Regions from separate parts of the Undibacterium sp. TJN25 genome, predicted to be linked through region 1. Evidence: predicted binding sites of a transcription regulator. Region 1 holds the regulator's gene; each other region holds the start of a gene.
The links. Region 1 encodes sigma-54, which starts transcription at its own class of promoters, with help from an activator protein. Its sites were predicted from a motif close to TGGCANGNAANCTGCTTT; they were not measured.

Region 2: ACO0LO_RS16095 (PEP-CTERM sorting domain-containing protein) is a predicted target of sigma-54. The motif match lies at 9,272-9,289, and genes of this name have one in related genera.
Region 3: prpB (methylisocitrate lyase) is a predicted target of sigma-54. The motif match lies at 3,066-3,083, and genes of this name have one in related genera.

Annotation. Positions count from the first base shown of each region.
Region 1 is NZ_JBMPPM010000004.1:644,100-654,444, forward strand. Features, by position in the region: gene ACO0LO_RS12995 (KpsF/GutQ family sugar-phosphate isomerase) at 1-738, shown strand, start outside; gene ACO0LO_RS13000 (KdsC family phosphatase) at 738-1,265, shown strand; gene lptC (LPS export ABC transporter periplasmic protein LptC) at 1,280-1,930, shown strand; gene lptA (lipopolysaccharide transport periplasmic protein LptA) at 1,944-2,552, shown strand; gene lptB (LPS export ABC transporter ATP-binding protein) at 2,554-3,297, shown strand; gene ACO0LO_RS13020 (RNA polymerase factor sigma-54) at 3,313-4,803, shown strand; gene hpf (ribosome hibernation-promoting factor, HPF/YfiA family) at 4,972-5,322, shown strand; gene ACO0LO_RS13030 (enoyl-CoA hydratase/isomerase family protein) at 5,516-6,607, shown strand; gene ACO0LO_RS13035 (ABC transporter ATP-binding protein) at 6,699-7,427, opposite strand; gene ACO0LO_RS13040 (ABC transporter permease subunit) at 7,439-9,394, opposite strand; gene ACO0LO_RS13045 (branched-chain amino acid ABC transporter permease) at 9,398-10,288, opposite strand.
Region 2 is NZ_JBMPPM010000006.1:96,954-107,298, forward strand. Features, by position in the region: gene ACO0LO_RS16045 (acyltransferase family protein) at 1-331, shown strand, start outside; gene ACO0LO_RS16050 (hypothetical protein) at 328-549, shown strand; gene ACO0LO_RS16055 (alpha/beta hydrolase) at 616-1,578, shown strand; gene ACO0LO_RS16060 (LysR family transcriptional regulator) at 1,632-2,531, opposite strand; gene ACO0LO_RS16065 (serine hydrolase domain-containing protein) at 2,724-4,064, shown strand; gene ACO0LO_RS16070 (NmrA family NAD(P)-binding protein) at 4,139-5,005, shown strand; gene ACO0LO_RS16075 (MarR family winged helix-turn-helix transcriptional regulator) at 5,127-5,564, shown strand; gene ACO0LO_RS16080 (alpha/beta fold hydrolase) at 5,753-6,532, shown strand; gene ACO0LO_RS16085 (organic hydroperoxide resistance protein) at 6,624-7,049, shown strand; gene ACO0LO_RS16090 (alkene reductase) at 7,380-8,489, shown strand; gene ACO0LO_RS16095 (PEP-CTERM sorting domain-containing protein) at 8,550-9,185, opposite strand; gene fusA (elongation factor G) at 9,905-10,345, shown strand, end outside.
Region 3 is NZ_JBMPPM010000005.1:101,836-112,180, reverse strand. Features, by position in the region: gene acnD (Fe/S-dependent 2-methylisocitrate dehydratase AcnD) at 1-851, opposite strand, end outside; gene prpC (bifunctional 2-methylcitrate synthase/citrate synthase) at 911-2,059, opposite strand; gene prpB (methylisocitrate lyase) at 2,129-3,019, opposite strand; gene prpR (propionate catabolism operon regulatory protein PrpR) at 3,238-4,917, shown strand; gene ACO0LO_RS13855 (response regulator transcription factor) at 5,101-5,484, shown strand; gene ACO0LO_RS13850 (chemotaxis protein CheX) at 5,481-6,092, shown strand; gene ACO0LO_RS13845 (diguanylate cyclase) at 6,092-7,096, shown strand; gene ACO0LO_RS13840 (hypothetical protein) at 7,353-7,499, shown strand; gene leuA (2-isopropylmalate synthase) at 7,620-9,317, shown strand; gene egtB (ergothioneine biosynthesis protein EgtB) at 9,406-10,345, opposite strand, start outside.

The DNA.
Region 1 (10,345 bases):
GAAGCGGCGCACGGCGACCTGGGCATGGTGACGCCGCAGGACGTCTTCATTGCGATTTCCTATTCCGGCGAATCGTCAGAGCTGGCCGCCATTGTGCCCATCATCAAACGGCTGGGCACCAGGCTGATTGCGATGACCGGCAACCCGTCCTCCAGCCTGGCGGAGTGGGCTGATGTCCATCTTGATGTCAGGGTAGAGAAAGAAGCCTGCCCGCTGAATCTGGCGCCGACCGCCAGCACGACAGCGACGCTGGCGTTGGGAGATGCGCTGGCGACCGTGCTCCTGGATGCGCACGGCTTCCGCGAGGAAGATTTCGCGCGCTCCCACCCTGGCGGTGCGCTGGGCCGCAGGCTGCTGACACACGTACGCGACATCATGCGCACCGGCGACGCGGTGCCGCAGGTGACTGCTGACACCAGGCTGACCACGGCCTTGCTGGAAATCACCAAAAAAGGCCTGGCGATGACAGCCATCGTGGACGCAGAACAGCGCGTGATCGGCGTGTTTACCGATGGCGACCTGCGCCGCCTGATGGAAAAAGTTCAGGATTTCTCGCAAGTCGTCATTGCCGACGTCATGCACAAGGCGCCGCGCACGATACGCGCCGAACAGCTGGCGGTGGAAGCTGTCGAAATGATGGAAACCTATCGCATCAACCAGTTGCTGGTCGCAGACGAAAGCGGCAAGCTGGTCGGCGCGCTGCATATCCACGACCTGACCCGCGCCAAGGTGATCTGATGAGCAGCATGGATTCCGGCAAGGCTGCACAATTGAAACTGATGATTTTTGACGTGGATGGCATCCTGACCGACGGCAGCCTGCACTTTGGGCCCGAGGGAGAAATGATGAAGACCTTCAATGTGCTGGACGGCCAGGGCATCAAGCTGCTGCAGCAGGCCGGCATCGCGACGGCAATCATCAGCGCCCGCAGCTCGGCCATTGTCGCCAGACGCGCAGCGGACCTGGGCATCGCCCATCTGCGGCAGGGCATACACGACAAAAAATCCGCGTTCCTGGAACTGCTGGCAGAACTCAATATCAACGCCGATGCCTGCGGCTTCATCGGCGACGACGTCATCGACCTGCCGGTGCTGACGCGCGTCGGCTTTGCCGCCAGCGTGCCGAATGCGCATCCGGAAGTCAGGGCGCGCGTCCATTATGTAACGCAGGCAGCAGGCGGCCGCGGTGCAGCACGCGAGGTATGTGACTTCATCCTGAAAGCGCAGGGCAAATACGAACAGGCGCTTGCGCCTTTCCTGCAGTAAATGGGTGAAATGATATGAGATACATACTTACCGCCGACCGCTTCCGCCTGTGGCTGATGGTAGCGCTGCTGGCCGTTGTTGCACTAGGCAGCTTCTGGGTGCTGGAAGTCATGCGCCGGAATAATGACGAAGGCAACTCCCGTTCCGCTCCCCGCACGGCACCTGACTACTACGTGGAAAATTTCAATTACGTGAAGCTGTCCAATGACGGCAAGACCAATTACCACATCACCGGCAAGCGCATGACGCACAATCCGCGCGATGACGACTATGAAGTGGAGCAGCCGCGCATCAACAGTTTTGACGACAACAAGACACCGGTGACCGTGGTTGCCGACCGCGCGCTGATTGAGCAGAAAAATACGCCTGTGCACCCGGCGAAGGATAGCGACGAAGTCCATTTGTACGGCAACGTCAATGTCAGCCGTCCGGACGGCCCTGCATCCAAATGGATGACGCTGGAGTCCGAGTATCTGTTGCTGCTGACCGACCTCAACATCATGAAAACCGATAACCCCGTGACTATCACCAGCGCCCGCGCCGTCATGCATGCCGTTGGCATGGAAGCCAACAGCACTACGCAGGAAGTGCGCCTGCTGAGCAAGGTGAAAGCCACATTCGATGCGCGCTCGGGCTCGGCGCCGCGTCAACAACCTACCCGATAGCCAGGTTTTATATATGAAAAATAATACCCATTTTAGTTCTGCGCGGCTGCCGAAGTCACTCTTTCTGGCGGCCTGTATTCTGCTCCCCGCCGCCGTGCTGGCCGAACAGGCAGACCGCTACAAAAAGATCGACCTAGAAGCCGAATCCTCTGTCCTCGACGACAAGACCAAGATCAAGACCATGACCGGCAACGTGGAGATCACGCGCGGCACGCTGCTGATCAAGACCGACAAGGCCGTCGCGACCGAAGGTGCTGAGGGATTCCAGTTCATCGTCATGACCAGGGGTCCCGGCGGCCAGGCGTTTTTCAGACAGAAGCGGGATGGCGGCCCCAACCTGTGGGTGGAGGGCGTTGCCGACCGCATGGAATACGACGAAAAAACCGAGGTCGTCAAATTCTTCAATAAGGCGCACGTGAAATACCTGGAAGGCAAAAAAGTCACGCAGGAGCAGGAAGGCGAGTTCATGTCGTATGACAGCAAGACCGAGAACTTTGTCGGCGCCAACAATGCGTCGGGCACCAGCGTGTCTGGCGGTGGCAGGATCAAGATCACCATACAGCCCAAGCTGGAAGAACCCAAGCCGGATTCACCGACCACGCAGAACACACAGAAAAAATAATATGACGAGCACCCTTATTATCAGCGGCCTGCAAAAGAAATACGGCGCGCGGCAAGTCGTGCGCGACGTTTCGCTGGAGGTCAAGAGCGGTGAAGTGGTCGGCTTGCTGGGCCCGAACGGCGCCGGCAAGACCACGTCCTTTTACATGATCGTAGGCCTGGTGCCGTCCGACGCGGGCAAGATAGACGTCAACGGCACCGACATTTCTCACCTGCCCATCCACAAGCGCGCATCGCTGGGCCTGTCCTACCTGCCGCAGGAGGCGTCGGTATTTCGCAAGCTGTCGGTGGAAGACAATATCCGCGCCGTGCTGGAATTGCAAAGAGATGAGAACGGCAAGCTGTTGGAAAAGGCCAAAATCGAGGAAAGGCTGGATACCTTGCTGGCCGAACTGCAGATAGAAAAAATCCGCGAAAACCAGGCGCTGTCCCTGTCCGGCGGCGAGCGCCGCCGTGTGGAAATCGCCAGGGCGCTGGCAACCAGCCCGCGCTTCGTGCTGCTGGACGAACCATTCGCCGGCGTGGATCCGATTGCCGTGATCGAGATCCAGCGCATTGTCCGCTTCCTCAAGGAACGCGGCATCGGCGTGCTGATCACCGACCACAATGTGCGCGAAACCCTGGGTATCTGCGACCACGCCTACATTATCAACCAGGGCGCGGTGCTGGCCAGCGGCAGGCCGGATGAGATCGTCGCCAATGAATCCGTACGCAAGGTTTACCTGGGAGAGCACTTCCGGATGTAACGGATACCGCCCCCTATGAAACAAAGCCTACAACTCCGCACCTCGCAGCATCTGGCATTAACGCCGCAACTGCAGCAATCGATACGTTTGCTGCAGCTATCAACGCTGGAATTGCATCAGGAGCTGGAAAACCTGCTGACCGATAATCCTTTGCTGGAGCGGGTGGACGATCCTTTGGACAATGCCGTCAGGTTATTGGCGGACGGCGCCATCAGCGCCACCAGCAGCGGTTCGGACAACGACAGCAGCCCTGTCAACAATGGCGGCGACGAGCCGGTTGCGCCAGTCGACAGTGGCGAAAGCGGTGAAAGCCCAAATGCGACGGATACGACCAGCGCCAATGAAGAGGACTGGAGTTTTGACGACATGCCGCAAGGCTCCAAAGGTCCGGAAGAGGATGAAGGGCGCCCACAGCTGGAATGTGCGCAGACCTCGCTCAGGGAGCACCTGCTGGAACAGATGCGCGTCACCGTCAAGGAAATACGCGACCGTGCACTGATAGAGCTGATCATCGATGCGCTGGACGGCAACGGCTACCTGACGGAATCGCTGGACGATATCCATGGCGCGTTGCCCCTGGAACTGTGCGTGGAGCCGGAGGAGCTGAATTTTGCGCTGAACATGCTGCAGAGTTTCGAGCCGGCCGGCGTAGGCGCGCGCAGCCTTTCCGAATGCCTGGCGCTGCAAATCAGGCGGCTGCCGAAAATCCCTTTCGTCACACGCCGGCTGGCACTGGAAATTGTTGAAAAACATTTAACCCTTTTTGCACAGCGCGATTTCAACAAGCTGAAAAAAGTGCTTACTTGCGACGATGAGGACTTGCGTGAATCTCAGGTTGTCATCAAGCAATGCAAGCCACATCCCGGCGCCGAATTTACTGCCGATGCATCGGACTACGTGGTGCCGGATGTTATTGTCAGGAAATCAAAAAACGGCTGGCAGGTGTTGCTGAACCAGGATGTGATGCCGCGCCTGCGCGTCAACAGCATGTACGCGAACATCATGAAACAGAACCGCGGCGATGGCACACTGAGCTCCCAGCTGCAGGAAGCCCGCTGGCTGATCAAGAATATGCGGCAGCGCTTCGATACGATACTGCGCGTTGCGCAGGCGATAGTTGAAAGGCAACGCAATTTTTTCACGCATGGTGCTGTTGCGATGAGACCACTTGTTTTGCGCGAAATTGCTGATACACTGGGTTTACACGAGAGTACTATTTCCCGTGTCACAACCCAAAAATACATGCTGACCCCGCATGGAATGTTTGAGTTGAAGTACTTTTTCGGTAGCCACGTTGCGACGGAAACCGGGGGTGAAGCGTCATCCACCGCAATACGGGCACTCATCAAGCAATTGATAGGAGCAGAAGACCAGAAGAACCCACTCTCTGACAGCAAGATCGCAGACATGCTGGGTGAACAAGGCATGGTCATCGCGCGACGCACCGTCGCAAAATACCGGGAAGCCTTGAAAATCCCTCCAGTAAGCCTGCGCAAATCCTTATAAAAATCCTGGAATTCCCAGCGGCATTTATTGCAGTAATGCATGCTGATTTTTCAGATTTCTGTAACAAGTCCTTGTAATTGCGTCTTGCATTGCTATATATAATTTAGCTCGATCTTCAGGGCTAGCACCATGCTATATAGCAAGTAACATCTACCATAGGAGCGCCGTATGAATCTCACAATCAGTGGACATCACCTCGAAGTTACTCCAGCAATCCGTGAACATGTGCAAAACAAGCTAGAGAGGATAAGGCGGCACTTCGATCAAGTCATTGATATTGCAGTCATCCTGACCGTTGACAAGCTCCGGGAAAAAGAAAAACGCCATAAAGCCGATATCAATCTTCACATCAGCGGCAAAGACATCCACGTCGAAAGCCTCGCACAAGACCTGTATGCAGCGATAGACACGCTGATCGACAAACTCGACAGGCAAGTCATCAAACACAAAGACAAAATCCAAGGCCACAAAAACGACGCGATCAAGCATATCCCTGATCCTGCCTCCGCTTCCGCCTGACCGGCGCCTGGTACTGGAATAACGAAGGATGCCAACCGGCATCCTTTTTTATTGGGTTCGCCGCACTTGTGACCCGGCCGCAAGCGAACCGGAAACCCCGAAAAATATTTCTTTTACCAAAGAATCGCGGGCTGCCCGGATAAATCGCGCATACGCGCTAAAATAGGCTTTTCATCTCACTACGATCTTTTCCATGAGCGAATACGTCCAGACCTTCGTCCAGAACCAGATAGGCTTTATCACGCTGGACAGACCCAAGGCATTGAATTCCCTTTCCCTGGACATGGTCCGGGAGCTGACACAGATATTGCTGCAATGGCGCGAAGCGGATAATGTCGGCGCCGTCTTTATTTCTAGTTCCAGTGAAAAGGCTTTTTGCGCCGGCGGCGACATCCGCTTCTTTTACGATGCGGGCACGTCCACGCCGAGGGGCGACAGCGCCTTACTGGAAGACTTCTTCACCGAAGAATATGCGCTGAACCATCTGATCCATTTTTATCCCAAGCCGTATATTGCGCTGCTGAACGGCGTGGTCATGGGCGGCGGCATGGGCATTGCGCAGGCGGGCCCTTCATGCCGTATGCGCATAGTCACCGAGCGTACCAAGATGGCCATGCCGGAGGTCAATATCGGCCTGTTCCCGGACGTGGGCGGCGGTTATTTCCTGTCGCGTGCTCCGGGGCAATTGGGGACCTACCTGGGCCTGACCGGAGAAATCTTCAAGGCGGCCGATGCGATTTACGCCGAACTGGCGGATGTCTATGTGCCTACCAGTGCGATACCTGCGCTGATGCATCTGCTGACTTCGACGCAGCAGGCCGATATCCGCGCGGCGATCCGCGAATTTGCTGCGCCGTTTGCAGAGGAAATCAAGCTGGAAGAAAGCTCGCTGGCAACGCACCGCAGCCTGATAGACCAGTATTTTTCCGCCGGCGATGTGGCAACGATCATTGCAACGCTGTCGGAAGACGGCAGCGAATTCGCGCGGCAGACCCTCGCCGTCATGCAGAAGCGCTCTCCGCTACTGGTATGCGTGACGCTGGAGCAGATACGGCGCGGCGCCGGCATGACCGTTGCTGCCTGCCTGCGCATGGAACGCGATATGGTGCGCCATTGCTTCAAGCACGGCGAAGTACTGGAAGGCGTGCGTGCACTGGTGGTAGACAAGGACAACACACCGAAGTGGTCGCCGCCTAGCCTGGGCGAAGTAACGCCGGAAATGATACTGCCCTTCTTCGTATCGGCATGGCCCGACCATGCGCATCCATTGCGTCATTTGGACTGACGCAGCCAAGACGCAGAGTGCAGTAATAAAAAAAAGATGGGGCCCGCAGGCCCCATCTTTTTTAGTCACATCCGCTGCGAGTGATATTGCTTTAATGCTGCTGGCCGCCGCCCAGATAGGCAGCCTTGACCGCAGGATCGTTCTTCAGCTTTTCGGCGGGGCCATGCACCGATATCCTGCCGTTTTCCAGCACATAGCCGTAGTCCGCCACGTTCAATGCAGCGGCAGCAAATTGCTCCACCAGCAGCATCGTCGTGCCTTCCTGTTTCAGGCGCGAGATGATGCGGAATACTTCATCCACCAGGATAGGCGCAAGGCCCATGGAGGGCTCGTCCAGCAGCACCACCTCGGGGTTCAGCATTACCGCCCTGGCCATGGCAAGCATCTGCTGCTCGCCACCGGACAAGGTGCCGGCCAGCTGGTGCTGGCGTTCTTTCAGGCGTGGAAACAGTTCCAGTGCCTTTTCCAGGTCGACCTTGATATCGCCGCGCGGGCGGGAACCGGTGAAGCGGGGAAATGCGCCCAGCAGCAAGTTGTCCGTCACACTCATCGTGGCGAACACGCGCCGTCCTTCAGGAGAATGCGCGAGACCTGCGCGCGCAATCTTGTGCGAATCCAGGCCGGTAACATCCTTGCCATCCAGCGTGACCTTGCCCTCCTTGGGCTTGAGCATGCCGGAGATGGCGCGCATTGTCGTAGTCTTGCCGGCGCCGTTGGAACCGATCAGTGTAACGACCTTGCCCTTCGGGACTTCCAGTGAAATACCGTGCAGCACTTCGACCTTGCCGTACGCCGCGTGTAAATTTGAAATGCTTAACATATCATCCTCGCTTAAGCTGGAACAGGTGCATGCGCGGACTCATCGGCGGCGCTGCCGCCGAGATACGCTTCAATGACCTTGGGATCAGCCTGTACTTCAGCCGGCTTGCCTTCGGAGATTTTCTGGCCAAAATCCAGCACGGTGACGGTATCCGAAATAGACATGACAACGTCCATGTGGTGTTCGATCAGGATGATGGTGATGCCATGCTCGCGGATCTTGCGAATGATCGCCACCAGTTCCTTGATGTCAGGTGCGGTCAGGCCCGCGGCCGGCTCATCCAGCAGCAGCAGTTGCGGGTTCAGCCCGAGTGCGCGGCCAATCTCCAGTACGCGCTGCTTGCCGTAAGGCAGATTGCGCGCCTCCTCATCCGCCAGGTCCGCCAGCCCGGCAAACTGCAGGATGCTGGCAGCACGCTCGCGCGCGGCCTTCTCCTCACGGCGGTAGCGCGGTGTGCCTATCATCACATCGAAGACATTACTGCGGAAGGTATGGTGCAAACCGACCAGCACGTTTTCGGTCGCCGTCATCTCGCCGAACAGCTGCACGTTCTGGAAAGTACGCGCGACGCCGCCCAGTGCGATTGCGGAAGGCGTATTGCCGGAAATCTGCACACCGTTGAATTCGACCGCACCGGCTGTGGGCTTATAGATACCGGTGAGCACGTTCATCATCGTGCTTTTGCCGGAACCGTTGGGCCCGATCAGTCCGTGCACCGTGCCTTTGGCAATACGCAAATCCACCGAATTCAGCGCCTTTAGCCCGCCGAACTGCATCAGTAACGACTTGCCCTCCAGCAGATAACCGGACTTGCCGGCATCGGCGGCAGTGGCCACTGCATGGACGACGCTGTTTTGTGCAGAGACGGATTCGACGTGCTTGCGCCTGCCCTTGTTGAAGAAGCCATTGACGAAGCCGACGATGCCGTCCTGCAGGTAATAGACGACGAACAGCGTCATGAAACCGAAGATCGTCAGGCGCCAGTCGGTGATGTTTTCCAGCTTATAGGAAAATAGCGCCATGCCTATCGTCGCGACTACCGGCACAATCACATTGCGCCAGGTTTTTTTCTTGCTTGCGAGCAGGTAGGCAGAACTCAGCACGGCAGCCACGACCGCCACGATGGCGATCTGCCGGAACAGGTCGATGTCGGCGAGCAGGCTCGGCAGCATGACGACGATCAGTGCACCGAGCAGGGCGCCGCTGCGAGTCTTGCGACCGCCCATGATTACCGCCAGCAGGAACAGGATGGTTAGTTCAAAATTATAGGTATTTGGAGAAATGTATTCTTCTGAATAGGCATACAGGCTGCCCGACAGGCCGGCCAGCGCGGCGCTGATCACGAAGGCATAGACCTTGTAGCGGTATACCGATACACCCATGCAGTCTGAAGCAATGGGACTATCGCGCAAAGCTTCAAACGCGCGGCCCAGGTGCGATTTCAGGATGCGGTGCACGACGATCAGCGACAGCACCATCAATACGGCGACCAGGTAAAAATAGCCGACTTCCGTCAATTTTTGTCCGAAGAAAATGGGCTTGGAAATTTTGATACCCATCGGCCCTTCTGTCAGGAAGCTCATTTCGTTGATCAGTATCTGGATGATGGTGCCGAACGCCAGCGTCACCATCGCCAGGTAAGGACCGGTAACTCGCAACGCCGGCAGCGCCAGGATGGCGCCGAAGATGGCCGTCAGCACGATACTGGCCGGCATCGCCACCAGGAAAGGCAAGCCCAGTTTCAGATACAGTACACCTGTGGTATAGGCTCCGATGCCGAACAGCCCGGCATGGCCCAGCGACACCTGGCCGGTATAGCCGACGACGATGTCCAGGCCAAACAGCAGGATGGCGTAGATGAGGATGGTCTCCGCCAGATGGATATAATAAGGATTCGGAATCAGTATCGGGAATATCGCCAACGCGGCAATGCCCAGTACTGAGAGCGCAATGATTTTCTTGTTCATGTTCTACACTTTCTTGATGGCGGCTTTGCCAAACAGCCCGGCAGGCTTGAACGCCAGCACCAGCAACAACAGTAATAATCCCGGCACTTCCTGGTAGCCGGTAGAGATATAGAAGCCGGTCAGTTTTTCGGCAATGCCGAGGATCAGGCCGCCGACGATGGCGCCGACGCCGGAAGTCAGGCCGCCGATAATCGCGACCGCAAACGCCTTCAGGCCCAGCGCAGAACCAATGGTGACACCGGTAGGCACCAGCGGAGCAATCATGACGCCGGCAAATGCGGCGGCGGCGGAAGACAGTCCATAGGAAAAGGTAATCACCATCCGGGTATTGATGCCCATCAGGCCGGCGGCATCGCGATCATTCGACGTAGCCACTACCGCTTTGCCATAAATGGATTTGCGGTTAAAAATTTCGACGGCGGCCATGATCGCCAGCGCACCGATGACGACTACGACCTGCATGGGCTGGACGTTGGCGCCGAACACCTGGAAAGGTGCGGCAGACAAAGGCGAAGGGAAAGGCAGATCGTCCTTGCCCCAAATATTTTCAGCAACGTTCTTGAAGATGATAGCCAGTGCGATAGTCGACATGATCCAGCCGAACTCGGACTTGATCTTGATCGCCGGGCGCACGCCTATCCACTCCACCAGCATGCCCTGCAGGGCGCCGAATACCAGCACCACGGGGATCATCAGCCAGTAGTTCATATAAGGGCCGCCATGTACATTGCCGACCAGGCTGAGGCCGACCATGGCACCCAGCATCAAGGCTTCGCCCTGGCCGAAATTCAGGGTACCGGAGGTGGCGAATGTGAGCTGATAGCCGAAGGCGACGACCGCATAGATCATGCCGAGTGCGATACCGCTGATCACAAGTTGTAAGAGGATTTCCATTTTATTCACCTGGCACGGCAGCAGCTGCCGTATTGCTTAAGATTTACTTAATATGCT
Region 2 (10,345 bases), on a different contig from region 1:
GTTGCCCTTGCGTAACCTGGTGCTGGCCAGCGACGAAGTCTGGTGGGAAAAAGCCTATCTTCCCGGCATGTCGGCTATCGCCTGGGGCGTATTGACAGCCGTGCTGGCGCGGCGCTGGCGTCCGCTCCGGCGGGACGCGCGGGCGCTGCTCGTGTTCGGCGTCTTCTGCCTGTTGCTGGCGCTCGGATGGGGCGACTGGTATATCGCTACCTGCACAAATCCGGCATGTATGGTGTGTGCCTGGGCGCTTCCATGCTGCTGCTGGCCTGGCATGCGCATCCGCCTTCGCCCTGGCGCGGCCTGCGCTGGCTGGCGCGCATGGGCGCCATGAGCTACGAATTGTATCTGTCGCATATGTTTGTGGTGTTGGGCGTAGTGGCGGCCTATCGCGCAGCGCTGGCAGAAAGCCAGACCTGGACCTTCATCGTCTACCTTCCGGCATTGGTGTTGTGCTACGCGCTGGGCAGCTTGCTGCAGCGCTTCTTTGCCGACTTTTACTCCCATTTTTACGCACGCTTGCACGCTTCCGTTTCGCTCAGGCTTCGTTAGCGTTCACTGCCATGCCCGGCTGCTCCTCGTTTACCGCCGGCTTTTCAATTTCATTTACTGGTGCTTATGTTATTTCGATCCACTATCTGCGCAGCGCTGCGCGCGCTGGTCTTATCCACGCTTGCCTTACCCGCTTTCGCCGCTTTCGCCGCTTTCGCCACTTTCACCGCGCCCGCCGCGTCCGCCGCGTCCGCCGCGTCCATCACCCAGCAGGACGGCGCACCCTATACACTCACCGGCACCACGGTCCTTACGGTTCATGCCAAAGAGCTGGAGCGCGATTACCAGGTGTTTGTCAGTCTTCCACCGGGCTATGCGGCGAACGGGCCGTCATTGCCCGTAGTGGTGGTGACAGATGCGGATTATGCATTTCCATTAACGAGGGCGATTGCTGCCCGCATTGGCGGCCATAGCAAAGCGATCGGCCCCTTTATCCTGGTTGGCCTGTCCTACGCGGTCGGCGATACGCCCGAGTACAGCCGGCGCCGCGACTATACGCCGAGCACCGATACCAGCGAAACCTACACCTCCGACATGCCGGGACGCACGCCGCGTTTTGGCGAAGCGGAAGGCTACCGGCGCTTTATCGCCGGCAATGTGCTGCCGCTGATTGCGGAACGCTATCGTGCCGACATGACACGCACGGTGTTTGTCGGCCATTCCTACGGCTCCTTGCTCGGCACGCATATCCTGTTGAGTTCTCCTGCGCTGTTTGGCAAATATGTGCTCAGCAGCCCGTCGCTGTGGTACGACCACCACATCATGTTTGCGCGTGAGAAGGCCTACGCAGCCGGCCACAGGGAGTTGCAGGCCGATGTGTTTTTCTCCGTCGGCGGCCTGGAAGTGGCGCGTGGCGATGACGACACCCACATGGTGCGCGACCTGCGCAATTTCGACACTGCACTCAAGGCGCATCGTTATGCCGGCCTGCGCACGCAGTTGCATGTGTATGAAGGCAAGGATCATCTGGATGTATTTCCCGACATGATCACGAATGCGCTGAAATGGGCGGTGCCCGGGCGTAAATAGCCGATGGCAGGCACCTTCCGAGGGGCCTTGAAGGCGCCGCCGGTTTTGTGTATTTACGTAGCCATTGTGCTGAGAAAATCAATGAAGGCCCTTACCTTTGCCGCCGGCAGGTTGCGGGAAGGGTAGAGCGCGTACAGCGGAAATTTTTCGTCAGGCCAGTCGGGGAACAGGTCCACCAGCAGGCCCTGGTCGAGCAGGTCTTGCACGCCCACTGCTTTCACTTGCGCGATGCCGACGCCGGACAGGCAGGCGTTCAGCAGCGTGCCGACATCGGTCAGCAGCAGGCGGCCGGAGGTTTTTACGGGCACCGTCTTGCGTCCGCGGCGGAACTCCCATTCAAAAGGCTGGCCGCTGACGGAATCACGCACCTGGATACAGGCATGGTTTTCCAGGTCGGCGGGTTTTTCCGGGCGACCGTTCCTTTGCAGGTAGTCGGGCGAGGCGACGGTGACGATGCGGGTCTCCAGCAGCTTGCGCGCAACCAGGGAAGAGGTGGGCGGGATACCGAAGCGCACCGCCACGTCAAAGCCCTCGGCGACAAGGTCGCCCAGCTGTTCACGCGTGATCAGCTCCAGTGACACTTCCGGATGCTGTTCCAGGAAGCGGCGGATATGCGGCGAAAAGATCAGCCTGGAAAAAAAAGCATCAACATTCACCCTGAGCCGCCCCCGCGCCACCACCGATGAGCCGGAGGCGATGGTGACGGCGTCGCTGATGCCCGTCATCAGCGGGCTAATCTCCTCATACAGCCGCCTTCCTTCATCCGTCAGCGTGACCGAGCGGGTAGTCCTGTCCAGCAGGCGCACGCCTATGCGCGACTCCAGTCGGCTGACCGCGCGGCTGACGCCAGAAGGGGAAAGCCCCAGCGCGTCGGCCGCGCGCGCAAAGCTGCCGGCCTCAATAATGGCGGCCAGCACGCTGACGTTGGAAAGTACGCGTCCATCAAATGTCATTCGAATGCCTATTTCTATTCGTGATTTAAGGTCATTAACAATGTGAGTAAATAGCAATAAAGTCAATCTGTCTCCGCTGCTATTATGCATCAACCGTTCGCTGGCGGGTACTTTACCTGAGCTGAAATGGCGAAATTCTCTGTGCAAAAAATGGCTCGTAGCGTACGGCCGATATCGAAAGGAACTCACAATATGACTCTAAACATCAGCCGGCGCCACATGCTGAAAGCCGCCTCCCTGGCCGCCGTTTCTTCCCTTGCCGGCCTGGCCGGCGCGCGTGCCTTTGCTTCGCCGTCGGCATTGCTGGCATCGCCCCTGGCTGGCGGCGCCGCTGCCAATGCGGGGGCAGGAATGGGCAGCCGAAATTTTGCATCCATCAACCAGCTGCTGAACCGTGCCGTCAGCGACGGTGTGTTGGCCGGCGTGGTGGCGATGGGGGCGACGGACAAGGGCATTATCTATGAAGGCGCATTCGGCAAGCGCGATGCGGCCAGGGGGCCGGCGATGTCGCTGGACACAGTGTTCTGGCTGGCGTCAATGACCAAGGCGATTACCGCCACCGCCTGCATGCAGCTGGTGGAGCAGGGCAAGCTGCAGCTCGACCAGCCCATGGGGCAGATACTGCCGGAACTGGCCTCGCCCCAGGTGCTGGAAGGTTTCGACAGTGCCGGCAAGCCCCGGCTGCGCCCGGCAAAGCGTCTCATCACCCTGCGCCACCTGTTGACCCATACATCCGGCTACACCTATAGCGTATGGAGCGACAAGCTGGTCCAGTATGAAAAGGCCACCGGCATGCCGGACATTGCCGAATCGAAAAACGGCGCCTTCAGCGCGCCGCTGGAATTCGATCCCGGCGAGCGCTGGCAATACGGCATCAGTATGGACTGGGTGGGCAAGATCGTGGAAGCCGTCAGCGACCAGTCGCTGGAAGTGTATTTCCGCGAAAACATCTTTACCCCGCTGGGCATGAAGGACACGGGTTTCCTGATCAGCAGCGAGCAGAAGCGCCGGCTGGCCACCACATACAACCGTACGGCCAGCGGTGGCCTGCAAGCCGCGCCGTTCGAGTTCTCGCAGCGGCCCGAGTTTTTCATGGGCGGTGGCGGGCTGTTCAGCACACCGCGCGACTATATGGCGTTTTTGCAGATGCTGCTGCTCGACGGCAGCTTTAACGGCGCGCAGATACTAAAGCCTCAGACCGTTGCGCTGATGCGCCAGAACCAGATCGGCGAACTGCAGGTCGTGCCGCTGAAGTCAGTGCAGCCAGCCTACTCGCAGGATGCAGACCTGTTTCCCGGCATGGTGCAAAAGTGGGGCCTGTCTTTTGACATCAATACGCAGCCGGGGCCGGCAGGCCGCAGCGCCGGCAGCATCTCGTGGGCCGGGCTGCTGAACTGCTATTTCTGGCTGGACCCTGTCAAGCGGGTGACCGGCACCGTGTTCACCCAGGTGCTGCCTTTCTACGATCCCGCCATCGTCAAGCTGTATGCGGGATTTGAACGCGGCCTGTACGACGCACTGGCACATGGCTGAGCCGCTTGCCTGCTGACACTTCGCCCTAAAGCTTGAACGAAACTTCACTGACATTATTTAAAAGGAACATCATTATGTACGCTATTACCGGAATCACAGGCAAGGTAGGCGGCGCTGTCGCACTCACGCTGCTAGCCGCCGGGCTGCCTGTCCGCGCTGTTGTGCGCGACGCCGCCAAGGCCGCTGAATGGAAAACGCTGGGCTGCGAGATTGCCGTGGCGGAGATGGAAGACGCAGCGGCCCTCGCGCAAGCCTTCAAGGGCGCGGAAGCGGTCTTTATCCTGCCGCCGTCCAACTTCGATCCGGAGCCGGGATTTCCCGAGGCAAAAATAGTCATCGACACCGTACGCTACGCGCTGCAGGCCGCGCGTCCGGCAAAGGCCGTCTGCCTGTCCACCATCGGTGCGCAGGCAGTCCAGGTCAACCTGCTGACCCAGCGCACGCTGATGGAGCAGGCGCTCGGCACCCTGGATGTGCCGGTCACTTTTCTGCGTCCCGGCTGGTTCATGGAAAATGCCGCGTGGGATGTGGTCCCGGCCCGCGACAGCGGGGTGATTCCCAGCTTCCTGCAGCCGCTGGACAAGCCGGTTCCCATGGTTGCGACGGCGGACGTAGGCCGCGTCGCCGCGCAATTGCTGCAGCAAAGCTGGAGCGGCCACCGGGTAGTCGAGCTGGAAGGCCCATGCAGGGTAAGCCCGAACGACATCGCCGCCGCATTCTCCCGCATCCTGGGTCACCCTGTGCGCATGGAAATAGTGCCCCGTGCAAGCTGGGAAACCTTGTTCAAGTCGCAGGGAATGCAGGACCCGCTGCCGCGCATCCGCATGCTCGACGGCTTCAACGAAGGATGGATCTCTTTTGAAAACGGCGATGCGGCCACGCTCAAAGGCCAGGTTGCACTGGAAACCGTGTTGCAGAGTCTGGTGGACGGCGCGGCATAGCCTTACCTTCGCCCAGGCCAGGCTTCATCATGCACACCGCTGTCCCTGCGTGCGGGCCGGCGGTTTGCAGCCGAACGGGTTCTGCGCTAGGCTAGTGGCATTCACTTTCACACTGTCTCCCATGGCCTCCGCACACCTTCCTCCTACACTCGCCCAGCACCTGTGCTTCAAGCTGTATTCCACTTCGCTGAAGATGACGCAGCTGTACAAGCCCATGCTGTCCGAGCTGAACCTGACGTATCCGCAGTACCTGGTGATGGTGGTGCTGTGGGAAGAGGAGGGGCTGGGCATAGGCGACATTGCGCGGCGCCTGCAGCAAGATCCCGGTTCCATCACGCCGCTGGCCAAGCGCCTGGAAGCGGAGGGCTACCTGGTCCGCGACCGCGACCCCAAAGACCAGCGCAACCGCGTGCTGACGCTGACACCGGCTGGCAAGGACCTGCGCGTTGCTGGTGTGCGCATCAGTGAACAGATTGCCAGCGCCTGTGCGATTACCTTCAAGGATGCGGGGCAGCTGATGGATGGCATAGATAAGCTGAACGATAATCTCGGCGAATAAACAGTCACATAAAAAAGTTTTAAAAATAACTTGCGCACTAATATTTAGCGTGCTAAAGTACTTTCCATGGTGACGCGCAGTGAAAGCGAAACGCCATACAAATAGTTAGCGCGCTAAATATTAATGCGAAGCTAAGAAATTTAACCCGATGCAATAAACCGTTTATCTACCTTACTGAGGATCTCACCATGAAAACTTCGATCAAATCCGCACTGCTCCTGTCCGCCGTCTTGTCCGGCTCCGCCATGCTGGCGACTGCTCCGGCCCGTGCCGCTGCGCCAGTCGATAGCGACACCACTGTCGTGCTCGTGCACGGCGCTTTCGCCGACGGCTCCAGCTGGGACCAGGTTATTCCACTGTTACAAGCCAAGGGCGTCAAAGTGGTTGCAGTACAGAATCCGCTGTCTTCGCTGGCCGCAGACGTTGCCGAGACACAGCGGGTAGTGGATGCGCAAACCGGTAAGGTTGTGCTGGTCGGACACTCATGGGGCGGCGCCGTCATCACGCAGGCAGGTAGCAGCGACAAGATCAAGGCGCTGGTGTATGTCGCGGCGTTTGCACCTTCCGAAGGCGAATCCCTGGGCTCTGTCGGCAAGGACTATCCTACGCCACCCGGCATCCCTACCTTGAAGCCCGCTGCAGCAGGCGGTTATATAGATTTGCCGTCGGACTCCTACATACAGAACTTTGCGCAAGACGTGCCTGTTGCTCGGGCCAGGGTGCTTGCTACTTTGCAAGGGCTGTTTCCGGCTAAATCTTTCGGCGAGCCTATCACTTACGCCGCATGGAAAAACAAACCCAACTACTACATCGTTGCAAACAACGACCGCATGATAGACCCAGGCCTGGAACGGGCTTTCGCCAAAAAGCTGAATGCCGTCACCACTACGGTGAATTCCAGCCACGTGCCGATGTTGTCGCAGCCTCAGGTGGTGGCCGACGTCATCATGAATGCAGTGCAACGTTAATTGAATTTCCCGGCCTCCGTGGGGAGGCCGGACGCAGCAAATGCCGTACCCCACCCAACACATTGACTCATTATTTTTAAAGGAAACCATCATGTCTATCCCACAAATCCTGTACCGTGCAAACGCCAAAGCTACCGGTGGCCGCGAAGGCCGCGCCATCTCTTCAGACGGCGTGCTGGACGTCAAGCTGACGACCCCTAAAGAACTGGGCGGCGCCGGTGCTGTCGGCACCAACCCGGAGCAACTGTTCGCTGCCGGCTATTCCGCCTGCTTTCTGGGTGCGATGAAATTTGTCGGCGGCCGCGACAAGATCGCCGTTCCAGCCGATGTTACCGTGGACGGCACGGTCGGCATAGGCCCGATACCCACCGGCTTCGGCATCGAAGTCGAATTGAAGATATCGCTGCCCGGCATGGACCGCGCGACAGCAGAAAAGCTGGTCGCCGCAGCGCACATCGTCTGCCCTTACTCGAACGCTACCCGCGGCAATATCGATGTAACGCTGACATTGGTATAAACAGGCCAGCTGGTTCCCAGGCTTTTTTAGACCGCTGAACCTTTAGTCCGTCATCCGGCGGATTGCCGTGCGGGGCGACTGTGACGCAAGTCCGGTCGCCCCGCATGTCCTTGTGAAGCGGAAATCCACGCCACATTGATTGCGGATAAAAATATCCGATATGTTGTGAAGTCCAGACTGTTTTTCTCAAACCGGCCTGGCCCCACAATAGCTTCACAGTACGGCGGCACCGAGGAAACACCGATTCAGGCGCCTCAGTCTTTGTTAAATAAAAGATGTCCGTCCATATTAATTGCTTGAATAGACTTTTACATCTACCCCGAGGAAATCATGTCCAAACTTATGTCCGCCGTCAAATTAGGCCCTTACCAGATATCGCACCGTGTCGTGCTGGCGCCGCTGACCCGCATGCGTGCGGAAGAGGGCGCCATGCCCGGCCCGCTGATGGCCGAATACTATGCGCAACGCACTTCCGCAGGCGGCTTCCTGATAGGCGAAGCCACGATCGCTGCCGCCAACGGCAACGGTTACCTGGGCGCTCCCGGCCTGTATGAGGATAGCCAGATCGCCGGCTGGAAGCTTGTCACGGATGCCGTGCATGCCAAGGGCGGCCGCATCTTCCTGCAGCTATACCACGCAGGCCGCCAGTCGAATGTGGATGTGCAGCCGCAAGGCAGCACACCGGTCGGCCCGTCTGAAATCCTGCACGGCGGTGTTGCCTACACCACGGCAGGCTGGGTGCCGAATACGCCTAACCGCGCATTGACGATGGAAGAGATCGCCGACCTGGTAGAAAGTTTCCGCAGCGCTGCACAGCGCGGCATCGCCGCCGGTTTCGACGGCGTGGAAATCCATGCCGCCAACGGCTACCTGTTTGACCAGTTCCTGCAGGACGGCAGCAACAAGCGCACCGACGTTTATGGTGGTTCGATAGAAAACCGCAGCCGCTTCCTGCTGGAAGTGACCAATGCGCTGATCTCGGTCTGGGGCAGCGACAAGGTCGCCGTGCGCATCGGCCCCAGCGGCTCATGGGGCGACATGAGCGACAGCAATCCGGAAGCGCTGTTCACCTATGTGGCGCAACAACTGGCCAAGCTGAACCTGGCCTACCTGCATCTGATCGAGCCCCGGATTGCCGGCAACATCGAAGACGAAGCGAAGGACCAGAACCCCGTTGCTTCGCAACTGATACGCAAGCACTACAAAGGCACCATCATTGCGGCAGGCGGTTTCACCGGTGATTCGGCAGAAGCGATCATCAATGCAGGCGACGCCGACCTGGTGGCGTTCGGCCGCCACTTCATCGCCAATCCGGACCTGCCGGAACGCCTGCGTCGCAAGCTGCCGCTGAACCCGTACGACCGTCCCAGCTTCTTCGGCGGCAATGAGGCAGGTTATACCGACTACCCGTTTTATAGCGCAGAAGCAGTAGCCGCTTAAGGCGGACGAGGCAGTCACTGCATGCTGGCCTGGGCGCCGGCATGCAGCGGGGCCGCCAGCTCAGGAAGAACGGCGGCGGCTCAATGCCAGGCCGAACAGGCCAATGGCAAAAATCATCAGCGTTGCCGGTTCCGGCACGTCAAAGGTATAGGTCAGGATGGCGCTGCCGTTGAAGTTGGTCAGGTCGGAGGCGCCGCCTGTGCCCGGCAAGCCATCCGAAGCCCTGAACCCATAGCCGATCAGCAATTGCTGGCCGGCGATGCCGGTGATGAAGGCCGACACGTCGGTAAAGTTAAAAATGTGGTCCACGGCAGCTGCTACGCCGGTTGTCTGCCCGGAATCCTGGCCAGCGGGAGTGACAGGCACCCCTGTTTGTGTCGGCAGGGCAAAGTTCAGCGTGCCGCCGCCGTTTTCCGCAAACACAAACAGCCGTGTATTCAAGTCCACCGTGGCAGGGAAAGGGCCCAGATCATGAAAAATGATGGGCTGGTAAGTACCGATGATTTCCACGCTTACACTTTGCAGCGTGCCGTTGGCCGGATCGAACGGCAACGCCTTGATGTCGAAGGGGGTGAAGTCGCCAAGGTCCTGGCTGAGGCCGGGGATATTCTGTACGATGGTTGCTGCGTTGCCGGACGTGCTGAAAGCGAGCATGAGCACTAAGGGTACTGCCAGAACCAGGGATTTCAAACGCATGATGTTCCTCCTGAGGAATGAATGAAGCAGCGGCCGGAAGTGCGAAGAGACGCACCTTCTGAACAACACGCTACTTGTAAAAAGTACAAGCAAATTCCGTGCTACTTTGCAGCATTTCATCCTCGCCAGACGCGAAGTGTTTAAGCGCTGCTACAAACCCATTCCACAAAAAAACATTGCAAATCCTCGCTGTAAAAACGGCCGACAGTATTTCTTGGCAAAGTGCAATCCTTGTTGAATCCAGAGGGAAATGTTTTAAGGTATGTGTGCGTATGTATTAACGCAAAGCAGGGTGGTGGTGAAGCAACTTTTGGCTGATCAGGCACATACGCGGCTATTGCGATGATGGCGGCATAGCGCGCCTCTCTCCGGAGCAACAATCGATACCTGGGCGGCGGCGCTACCGACAGCATCGCTCATAAAAACTCATTTTGTCCGGGTGTGAGAGCGCACGACCTGGCGGTAGCACGCAAACCGGTGTTGGGATATGCTGGAGTGCTATGCCTTCGATTAATAAAATTGATGGCGTTTGACATTTTTGCCCTCTGTTAATTTTTTGTTTCGCCACCAGATGGGGTCGACTGGAGCTTTACGTTTCCGGGCGGATGCCGTTCCGGCGCGCCAGTGCGCCGATGAGGACGCGTTATCCTTTCACGCCCGGGTTGCCAATTAGGACTATCATCACTCACGTTACCAAGTTTTCTTAGAAGGAGATTGCCATGACCCGCAAAACCCGTATCGAGCTCTACCGCAATATCGGTATCAGCGCACACATCGATGCAGGCAAGACCACGACCACCGAGCGCATTCTGTTTTATACAGGAGTGAATCACAAAATCGGTGAGGTGCATAATGGTGCGGCGACCATGGACTGGATGGAGCAGGAGCAGGAACGCGGCATCACGATCACGTCCGCTGCTACCACCGCCTTCTGGAAAGGCATGGCCGGTAACTATCCCGAGCACCGCATCAACATCATCGATACGCCGGGCCACGTCGATTTCACGATCGAGGTGGAACGCTCCATGCGCGTGCTGGACGGCGCCGTGATGGTGTACGACTCCGTCGGCGGCGTGCAGCCGCAGTCGGAAACCGTATGGCGGCAAGCCAACAAATACAAAGTGCCGCGCATGGCCTTCGTCAACAAGATGGATCGTGTC
Region 3 (10,345 bases), on a different contig from region 1:
GTCAGGTGAGAAGCGCCTTCGCCATAGAACTCCAGATAGGAAGACACAACCTTTTGCTTGCGCAGGAATTCGGTCAACGCCAGCACGGTGTCGGTCGCGGTGATGCCCGGCTGCGGTTTGCCGGTCAGCTCCACGCCGATGATGTCCGGCAGGCGCATCCACGACGCACGGCCCAGCATCACGCTTTCTGCCTCCAGGCCGCCGACGCCGATAGCGATGACACCCAATGCATCCACCATCGGCGTATGGCTATCGGTGCCGACCAGCGTGTCCGGAAAGGCCACGCCGTTCTGTACCTGCACCACAGGCGACATACGTTCCAGGTTGATCTGGTGCAGGATACCGTTGCCTGGAGGGATGACGTCAACGTTCTTGAACGCCTTCTTGGTCCAGTCGATAAAATGGAAGCGGTCTTCGTTACGGCGATCTTCGATAGCGCGGTTTTTTTCAAACGCGTTTTCATCGAAGCCGCCGCACTCCACCGCCAGCGAATGGTCCACGACCAGCTGTGTCGATACCACAGGATTGACCAGCGCGGGATCGCCGCCCTGTGCAGCAATGGCATCACGCAGGCCGGCCAAGTCAACCAGCGCGGTCTGGCCGAGGATGTCATGGCAGACCACACGTGCCGGGAACCATGGGAAGTCCAGGTCGCGCTTGCGTTCGATCAATTGCTTGAGCGAATCGGTCAGGGTCGCAGGATCGCAACGGCGCAGCAGGTTTTCCGCCAGCACGCGCGATGTGTACGGCAATTTTGCATAAGCGCCGGGCTGGATTGCATCGACCGCGGCGCGCGCATCGAAATAATCCAGCTTGGTGCCCGGCAGGGGTTTTCGGTGTAAGGTATTCATGGCTCAGTATTCATGGCTCATTGAAAAAAGAAGCAATCAAAGCTGCTTTTATTTTATTTTTATTTGCGGCTCTTGATCGGGACAAACTTCAGGTCTTCCGGCCCGACGTAATTGGCGCTTGGGCGGATGATCTTGTTGTCGATACGCTGCTCGATGATGTGGGCAGCCCAGCCGGAGGTACGCGCGATCACGAACAGCGGCGTGAACATCGCGGTCGGCACACCCATCATGTGGTAGGACACGGCGGAGAACCAGTCCAGATTCGGGAACATCTTCTTGATATCCCACATGACCGTTTCCAGGCGCTCGGCGATATCGAACATCTTCGTCGAACCGGCCTCCTTGGACAGCTTGCGCGCCACTTCCTTGATGACCTTGTTGCGCGGATCGGAGATCGTGTACACAGGATGGCCGAAACCGATGATGACTTCCTTGTTTTCCACGCGCTTTTTGACATCGGCTTCGGCTTCATCCGGATTGTCGTAGCGCTTCTGGATTTCAAACGCGACTTCGTTGGCGCCGCCATGTTTAGGACCGCGCAACGCGCCTATGCCGCCGGTGATGGCGGAATACATGTCGGAACCTGTGCCGGCGATGACGCGGCTGGCGAATGTCGACGCATTGAATTCGTGTTCGGCGTACAGGATCAGCGACGTGTGCATCGCTTTTTCCCATTCGTCGGAAGGTTTGACGCCATGCAGCAGGTGCAGAAAGTGGCCGCCTATGGATTCATCATCGGTTTCCACTTCGATGCGCTTGCCGTTGTGGCTGTAGTGGTACCAGTACAGCAGCATGGAACCGAGCGAAGCCATCAGGCGGTCGGCGATGTCGCGCGCGCCTGGCGTATTGTGGTCGTCTTTCTCGGGCAATACGCAACCCAGCGCGGACACGCCGGTGCGCATCACGTCCATGGGATGGGACGATGCAGGCAGCCATTCCAGCGCCGCTTTCACGTTGGCAGGCAAGCCGCGCAGGGCTTTCAACTTGGCCTTGTAGGCACGCAGCTCTGCAACGGTAGGCAGCTTGCCGTGTACCAGCAGATGCGCGATTTCTTCAAACTCGCAGGAGTCCGCCACATCCAGGATGTCGTAGCCGCGGTAATGCAGGTCGTTGCCTGTCTTGCCGACTGTGCACAGCGCGGTATTGCCGGCAGTGACGCCGGACAGCGCAACGGATTTTTTGGGCTTGAAGCCAGTTGTTTCTGTCATTTGGTATCTCCAGTATATAGGTATGGATAGAAGGCAGGCGCATGGCCGCTACGCCTTCAGCAATTCTGTTTATTTACTCTTTTGCTGGGCAAACAGGGCATCCAGCTTCTGCTCAAAATCATGGTAGTTGATGCGGTCGTACAATTCCATGCGTGTCTGCATGGTATCGACGACGCTCTTCTGCGTGCCGTCGCGGCGGATTGCCGTGTATACATTTTCTGCCGCCTTGTTCATCGCGCGGAAAGCCGACAGCGGATACAGCACGATGCCAACGTCGGCAGTTTTCAACTCTTCCACCGTAAACAGCGGCGTGGCGCCGAATTCCGTGATATTCGCCAGGATAGGCACCTTGACCGCGCTGGCAAATTGCTTGTACATGCTCAGGTCGGTGATTGCTTCCGGGAAGATCATGTCCGCACCCGCTTCCACGCAGGCCACGGCACGTTCTATCGCGGCATCCAGTCCTTCCACGGCCAGGGCATCGGTACGCGCCATGATGACGAAATTTTCATCGGTGCGGGCATCCACTGCCGCCTTGATGCGGTCCACCATCTCAGCCTTGCTGACGATTTCCTTGCCCGGGCGGTGGCCGCAACGTTTGGCGCCGACCTGGTCTTCGATATGCATGGCCGCAGCGCCGAACTTGATCATGGATTTGACGGTGCGCGCCACATTGAACGCCGACGCGCCGAAACCGGTGTCCACGTCGACCATCAGCGGCAGGTCGCACACATCGGTAATACGGCGCACGTCGGTCAAGACGTCGTCCAGGTTGGAGATGCCCAGGTCAGGCAAGCCCAGCGAACCCGCGGCAACTCCGCCGCCGGACAGGTAGATGGCTTTGAAGCCAGCGCGCTTGGCCAACAACGCGTGATTGGCATTGATCGCGCCGACGAGTTGCAAGGGGGACTCTTCCTGTACCGCCTTACGGAAAGCGGCGCCTGCAGAATAATTGCTCATTTGCATCCTTTTTGAATGTTTAAATGTGTACGACAATGTTCGTTATAGTGCAATCGCCATGCCAGTACGGGCTTTTACAGACGCTCTAACGATATGCCCTTGCAAATCAAACACTTAAGCCGGCATGGGCTAGAGCCGCGACAACACAGCATCGCAAATATGTTTCATAATACGTTTCACTCTGGAATTTGAAACAAAATTTGAAACATTTCTGAAACATGCGAACTTCTCCTGCTCTGCCGCGCGACAGTAGCGATAAACCCGTGATCTGGACCGTATCCATCTCACGCCTGTTCGACCTGTTCCGCGACATCATGGTCGAATACGATGCCAGCGCCGCTATCGAACCCATCCACATGGGATTTGAAGAGGCGGCGATCCACATCCGCGAGCGCCTGAAAACGGAACGCTGCGATGCAGTGATCGCCGCCGGCTCAAACGGCGCCTACCTGAAAAGCCGCCTATCTATACCGGTGGTTATTGCCAGAGCCAGCGGTTTCGACGTGATGCAGGCACTGGCGCGTGCGCGCAAGGTATCGGCGGAAATCGGCCTGATCACCTATCAGGAAACGATGCCGGAACTGACCGAGTTCATGACCACTTTCGGCTTTCGCATCGTGCAGCGCACCTATGTGACAGAAGAAGACGCGCGGGCCCAGATCAGCGAACTGAAAGCTGCCGGCATCCAGGCCGTGGTCGGCGCCGGACTGATCACCGACCTGGCCGAAGAAGCCGGGCTCACAGGCATCTTCGTGTACTCCGCGGCATCGATACGGCAGGCCTTCGACGACGCGCTGGAGATCGCCCGCCTTACCCGGCTGGAATCCACGCGCGGGCGCAGCTACCCCGTCGCGGATTCCTTGCGCGCCCGGCATGGCATCAACGATTTGCGCGGAGAATCGCAGGCCATGCAGGCGGTGCGCCAGTCGATTACGCTATTTGCCCGATCGCCCGCCACCGTGCTGATCCAGGGCCAAACCGGCACCGGCAAGGAACTGGCAGCCCAGGCGATGCACAGGGAAAGCCCGCGCGCGCGGCAGGCCTTTGTCGCCGTCAATTGCGGCGCCATTGCCGAATCCTTGCTGGAATCCGAATTATTCGGCTATGAGGAGGGTGCGTTCACGGGCTCCCGCCGCGGCGGCCACGCCGGCCTGTTTGAAGCGGCACACCGCGGCACGCTATTTCTGGACGAGATAGGCGAAATGCCGACCAGCCTGCAAACACGGCTGCTGCGGGTGCTGGAAGAGCGCGAAATTGTACGGGTGGGCGGCACCCGGCCTATCCCGGTGGACGTGCGCATCATCAGCGCCACGCACTGCGACCTGGAAGCGCGAATGCGCGAAGGCCGCTTCCGCTCCGACCTGTACTACCGTCTGGCGGTGCTGCGCCTGCAGCTTCCTGCACTCTGCGACAGAAGCGAAGACCTGGCAGAACTCGCGGAATGGAGCCTGAAAACAGCACTGGCGGCGCTGGGCACACGCCCGCACGCTAACCTGCACGCCGAAGTGCTGGCATGCGCCGACTTGTTAAAGGCCTATGCGTGGCCAGGCAACGTTAGGGAGTTGCGCAACCTGATGGAAAGGCTGGCGCTATTCCTCGCGGCCCAGCCCTTGCAGGCACTCACACCCAGCTTTGTCGCAAGGATTGCGCCGGAAATCACGATGAATGCAACGCACTCCTCCGTGCCTGCCCTGCCCTATCAAACACCCGACTCTTCAAGCGATGCACTGCCGGCCATCGCGGCGGCTGATGGAGGCGCTGATGGCCCCTTTCTCACGGCACTGATGCTGCGCTTCGACAACAAGCGTGAGGCAGTCGCCGCCCACCTCGGAATCAGCCGCACGACCTTGTGGAGACGGCTGCGTAAGGCGGGAATAAGGGAAGATATTCCAAAATAGCCCGATGGTTGCCATTTTTACCACGGGCCACAGCAGCGTGTGCGGCCGCTTTCTTCATGGATAACCGGCCCCCGGATGGAACATGGAAAAGCAGGAAAAGTTGACATTCTTTGACGCATGATTGCCTTCGGGCTAAGGTAGAATGTGTGGACGGGAACGAGCGTCGAAACGTAGAGAAATATCATGGCATCTGAAAACAGTATTAAAAAACTATTGATCGTTGACGACAGCAAAGTATCGCGCATGGTCATCCGCGCGCACATCAAGGCTGTCCATCCTGAATGGGAAATTCTGGAGGCGACCAATGGCAACGATGCCATCGTGGCTGCCGATAACCAGCGCCCGGACTACTGCACGATGGACATCAACATGCCCGGCATACTGGGCACCGACGCTGCTGAACAGATCCTGCAGAAACATCCTGCCATGCGCATCGTCATTTTTTCCGCCAATATCCAGGAAAGCTTCCAGATGCGCTCCAATGCGGTGGGCGCCGTCTTCGTCGCCAAACCGGTGACGGAAAAATCCATCGCCCATGCACTCGACCACTTCAAGGGCGCAAAGTGAATACCCTGACCGACATCCACCTGGATGCGCTGGCTGAAGTGTTCAACATCGGCGCCGGTCGCGCTGCTGCCAGTCTCAGCGAAATTGTCGGCGACGAAGTGAAGCTGTCTGTACCATCCGTGGAAATCAAGAAATCTTCGGAAGTCAACGCCGCTATCATGGCAATGAACAGTGCCAAGTTTGGCGCCGTCACACAGCAGTTTACCGGTCCTTTCGATGCCAAGGCACTACTGTTATTTACCGAACACCATGCACTGGAAATCGTTCGCGACATGATGGGTTCGCAAATGAGCACCGAAGAACTGGCGGAGTTCGAACAGGATGCGATGTGCGAACTCGGCAACATCATCCTGAACGCCTGCCTGTCGGCAATGGCAGACATGCTGAAAATCTCGCTGAGCAGCTCGCTGCCCAGCTACACGGTAGCCTCTACCGATGAGCTTTTCAGGCGCATAGGAGAGAATACCGATCAGCCTTTCATCCTGATCCTGCATATCGACCTGATCATCGAAAAGCGCCTTTCCGAAGGCCATCTGGTGTTCCTGCTCAGCTCGGTATCATTGAAGAACCTCGTCTCACATATAGAGCGTTATCTGGAAAGTATTTAATGCCCTCGCAATCTCGGAATTTGCCCGATTTATCTGCCTCGTACACGGAACAGATCTTCAACGCCGTCAACCTGGGATTGATCATGGTTGACGCGGACGAGAGGGTCTTGCTGTGGAACGACTGGATGAGCAAGCACAGCAACCTGCCCCAGGAGCAGGTGTCCGGAAAAAAACTGGCGGATGCATTTGAAAGCGTGCCTGCGCCTGCGTTCCTGACAGCAGTGAGAAATACACTGAACCACGGCCTGCCGGTGCTATTGTCGAACGCCTTACACCGCGCTCCTTTGCCCTTGTTTGATCCTGCGGAACTAGGTAATGAAAAAATCCGCATGCATCAATCCATTTCGATCACGCCGCTGGCCGGAGCGGATGGCGCGCGCTGCTGCCTGATACAAATTACAGACTCCAGCACGTCCATCAAGCGTGAAAAAATGCTGCGTTCGCATTCCGAGATGCTGAAGGTGGAAGCGACTACCGACAGCCTTACCGGCATTTACAACCGGCGCTTCTTCGACGAACACTACAAGATGGCGGTGGGCCACTCGCGGCGCGAAAAATTGCCGCTGACCGTTTTCATGATCGATATCGATTTCTTCAAGGAATACAACGATTATTACGGGCACTTCGCGGGCGACAAAACACTGACTGCGGTCGCCAACACGCTGAAGGCACAGCTGTACCGGTCCACCGATGTGCTGGCGCGATACGGCGGCGAGGAATTCATCCTGATGCTGCCCAACATGCCGGAAGAGTCTGCCTTGCAGTTTGCGGAAAAACTGCGCTCGGCAATCTGGAACCTCGCCCTCTCGCACGTAAAATCCAGGGTCGCGCAGCAATTGAGCATCAGCATCGGCCTCAGTACCTACAATCAGGAAAATGAAGGCGACCTGAAAATATTGCTGAAATGCGCGGACGCAGCCTTGTATAAAGCGAAACAGAATGGCCGCAACCAGAGCGTGCAGATGCCGCTGAGCGACATGACGGCAATTTCCAGCGTCAGCTAAATAAACAGTTGACGCGGTCCCGAATATTCATTTATATTAGATTCCATGCACCCGAAACACTCCACATCAACTGCCAGGAAACTGACCCACACCAAGCAAGACTTGCTGCTGGCGTCTTCCGCATTGATGCTGCTAACACTACTAACTCTACTACTAGTCAAATAATCTAGTCGTAGCAGCACGCTGTACCCAGAAGTAAATTCCACCCCATGCAAGCAGTACCGGATCAGCCGAACTGATCCAACAGAGAGCCGACATGCACCCACGCGCAGCCACCGTAACGATATCTCAAAGCGACGTCATCGCTATGAGCGTTGCTGTGCGCCTGCAGGCATTGTTCGCCCTGCTGCTATCGCCACTACTATCGCTACTGCTACCGACCGGTTACCTGGCCTCGCGTTAAGTTCGTAAGTGGCAGCCAGTTAGCCTTCCGCCACATCCCCGCTACGTTTCATTTTAATTACCGTTAAAACCTACCGGCACCGCGCCAAGGCGAGCTGCCGTCCCTACTGGAGAAAGTATCATGATGTCACCTAATCCTTCTGCAAAATATCGCCCCTTCCCTGCTGTGCAGTTGACTGACCGGACCTGGCCCAACCAGGTCATCAGCAAGCCCCCGGTCTGGATGAGCACGGATCTGCGTGACGGCAACCAGGCGCTGATAGAGCCGATGAGCGCCGCGAAGAAATTGCGCTTCTTTGAAATGCTCGTCAAGATAGGCGTGAAGGAGATTGAAGTCGCCTTTCCCTCGGCATCCGATACCGATTTTGATTTCGTGCGCAAGCTGGTGACGGAGGACCGCATCCCCGATGACGTGACGATAGAAGTGCTGACACAGTCGCGTGAAGACCTGATCCGCCGCACCGTGGATTCGGTCCAGGGCGCAAAGCGCGCCATCATCCATTTGTATAACCCGGTTGCGCCTGCCTTCCGGCGCATCGTGTTCGGCATGACGCGCGAAGAAGTGAAAACCATCGCGGTTACCGGCACGACATTGATCAAACAGCTGACCGATGCGCGGCCGGAGACCGAATGGATTTTCGAATATTCGCCTGAAACCTTCAGCATGGCGGAACTGGATTTTTCCAAGGAAATCTGCGATGCCGTCGCCGACGTCTGGCAGCCAACACCGCAGCGCAAGATGATCGTCAACCTGCCCTCTACTGTTGAATGCACGACGCCCAATGTCTATGCAGACCAGATAGAGTGGATGCACAGGAATCTCGCAAGGCGCGACTCCATTGTGCTCAGCGTGCATCCGCACAACGACCGCGGCACCGCCGTCGCTTCCGCCGAGCTGGCCGTCATGGCCGGCGCCGACCGCGTGGAAGGCTGCCTGTTCGGCAACGGCGAGCGCACCGGCAACGTGGATCTGGTGACGCTGGCGCTGAATTTGTATACACAGGGCGTGCATCCCGGCCTGGATTTTTCCGACATCGATGCAGTGCGGCAGTGCGTGGAGGAATGTAACCAGCTGCCGGTGCATCCTCGCCATCCGTATGTCGGCGACCTGGTCTTTACCGCTTTTTCCGGCTCACACCAGGACGCCATCAAGAAGGGTTTCGCCAAGCAAGACAAGGACGCCATCTGGGAAGTTCCTTATTTGCCTATCGACCCGGCCGACCTCGGCCGCAGCTACGACGCGGTTATCCGTGTCAACAGCCAGTCCGGCAAGGGCGGCATGGCCTTCCTGCTGGAGCAGGAATACGGCCTTGCGCTGCCGCGCCGCCTGCAAATCGAGTTCAGCCGCGCGGTACAGGCTGTTGCCGATGAAAGCGGCAAGGAAATGACCGCCGACAATATCCATTCCATCTTCCGCCAGGAATACCTGGAAGCACAAGCACCTTACGCCTATCAGGCACACTACATTCTGGAAAACAGAAAATCGCCATCAGAACAGTCGCAGGTACAACTGCACATTGATCTGCTGCACCATGGACAGCCACAAGCGATCCATGGTGCAGGGAATGGTCCCATCGACGCCATCGTGCATGCATTCCAGTCCACAGGCCAGGATATCAGGGTGATGGATTACCATGAGCATTCGATAGGCGCCGGCGCCAACGCGCAGGCAGCCTGCTATATCGAGGTACGCGTCGGAAACGGCCCGACCAGGTTCGGCGTCGGCATTGATGAAAATATTGTCACAGCCTCGTTCAAGGCCGTACTGAGCGCGGTGAACAGGGATTATGCCGCAGGCCAGGTGGGAATGGCAGCCTAAGCAGCGAAGCCGGCACGCGCTGAAGGTATTATCGCAAACAAGCCGGCATTCGCCGGCTTGTTTGCGTTGCGCGACCTCCGCCGTAACATTATTTGGCCAGCCGTATTCCCGTAAACTGCCACCTTGCGGTAGACGGGAAGAAGTTGCGGTAAGTCGCCCTCGCGTGCCCTGTCGGCGTGGCGCACGAAGAACCCCGAAGCACATATTGGTTCACCATGAACTTGCCATTGTATTCTCCGATTGCCCCTTCGGCAGATACATAACCGGGATAGGGCGCATAGCTGCTGGTGGTCCACTGCCAGGCAACGCCGAACGTGTCCGTCAACGCAGCATGGTTGGTGCTGGGTTCGGGATGCAGGTTGGGAACCAGGTTGCCGGGAATCATGTCCACCTTGCACGCCGCATGCTCCCACTCGGATTCGGTCGGCAGGCGCGCGCCTACCCAGCGGGCGTAAGCTTCGGCTTCAAAAAAAGAAAGATGCGTCACCGGCCGGTGAAGATCCAGCGGCAGCAAGCCGTGCAGCGTGAACTCCAGCCAGGTCGTATGTTTTTCGTCCGGGCTGGCGGAAAGCGCCGGATGCCAGTACAAAGGATGGCCGAGCCGCTCCGTCCTGACCCAGTCCCAGCCTTCAGACAGCCACAGAGTCGGCTCCTGGTAGCCGCCCGCTTTGACAAACTCCAGATATTCGCCATTGGTGACCAGACGCGAAGCCAGCGAGAATTTTTCGACAAACTGGCGGTGCTTCGGCAATTCATTGTCGAAGCAGAAGCTGTCCGACGCGTGCCCTATTTCCACCACGCCGGCATCAAACTCCAGCCATGCGATTGCCGGCGGCGTTAGCGCCGGTTCCAGCGCCTCGCCGGAATAGGCAGGTTTCAGCGGATTCAGCGACAGCAGATACTTCAGGTCCGTCATCATCAGTTCCTGATGCTGCTGCTCATGCTGCAGACCCAGTTCCACCAGCATGGCCAATTCCTTGGAATGCGGGCTGAACAGGTCATGCTTTGCCAGCAGCGCCTGCACCCGG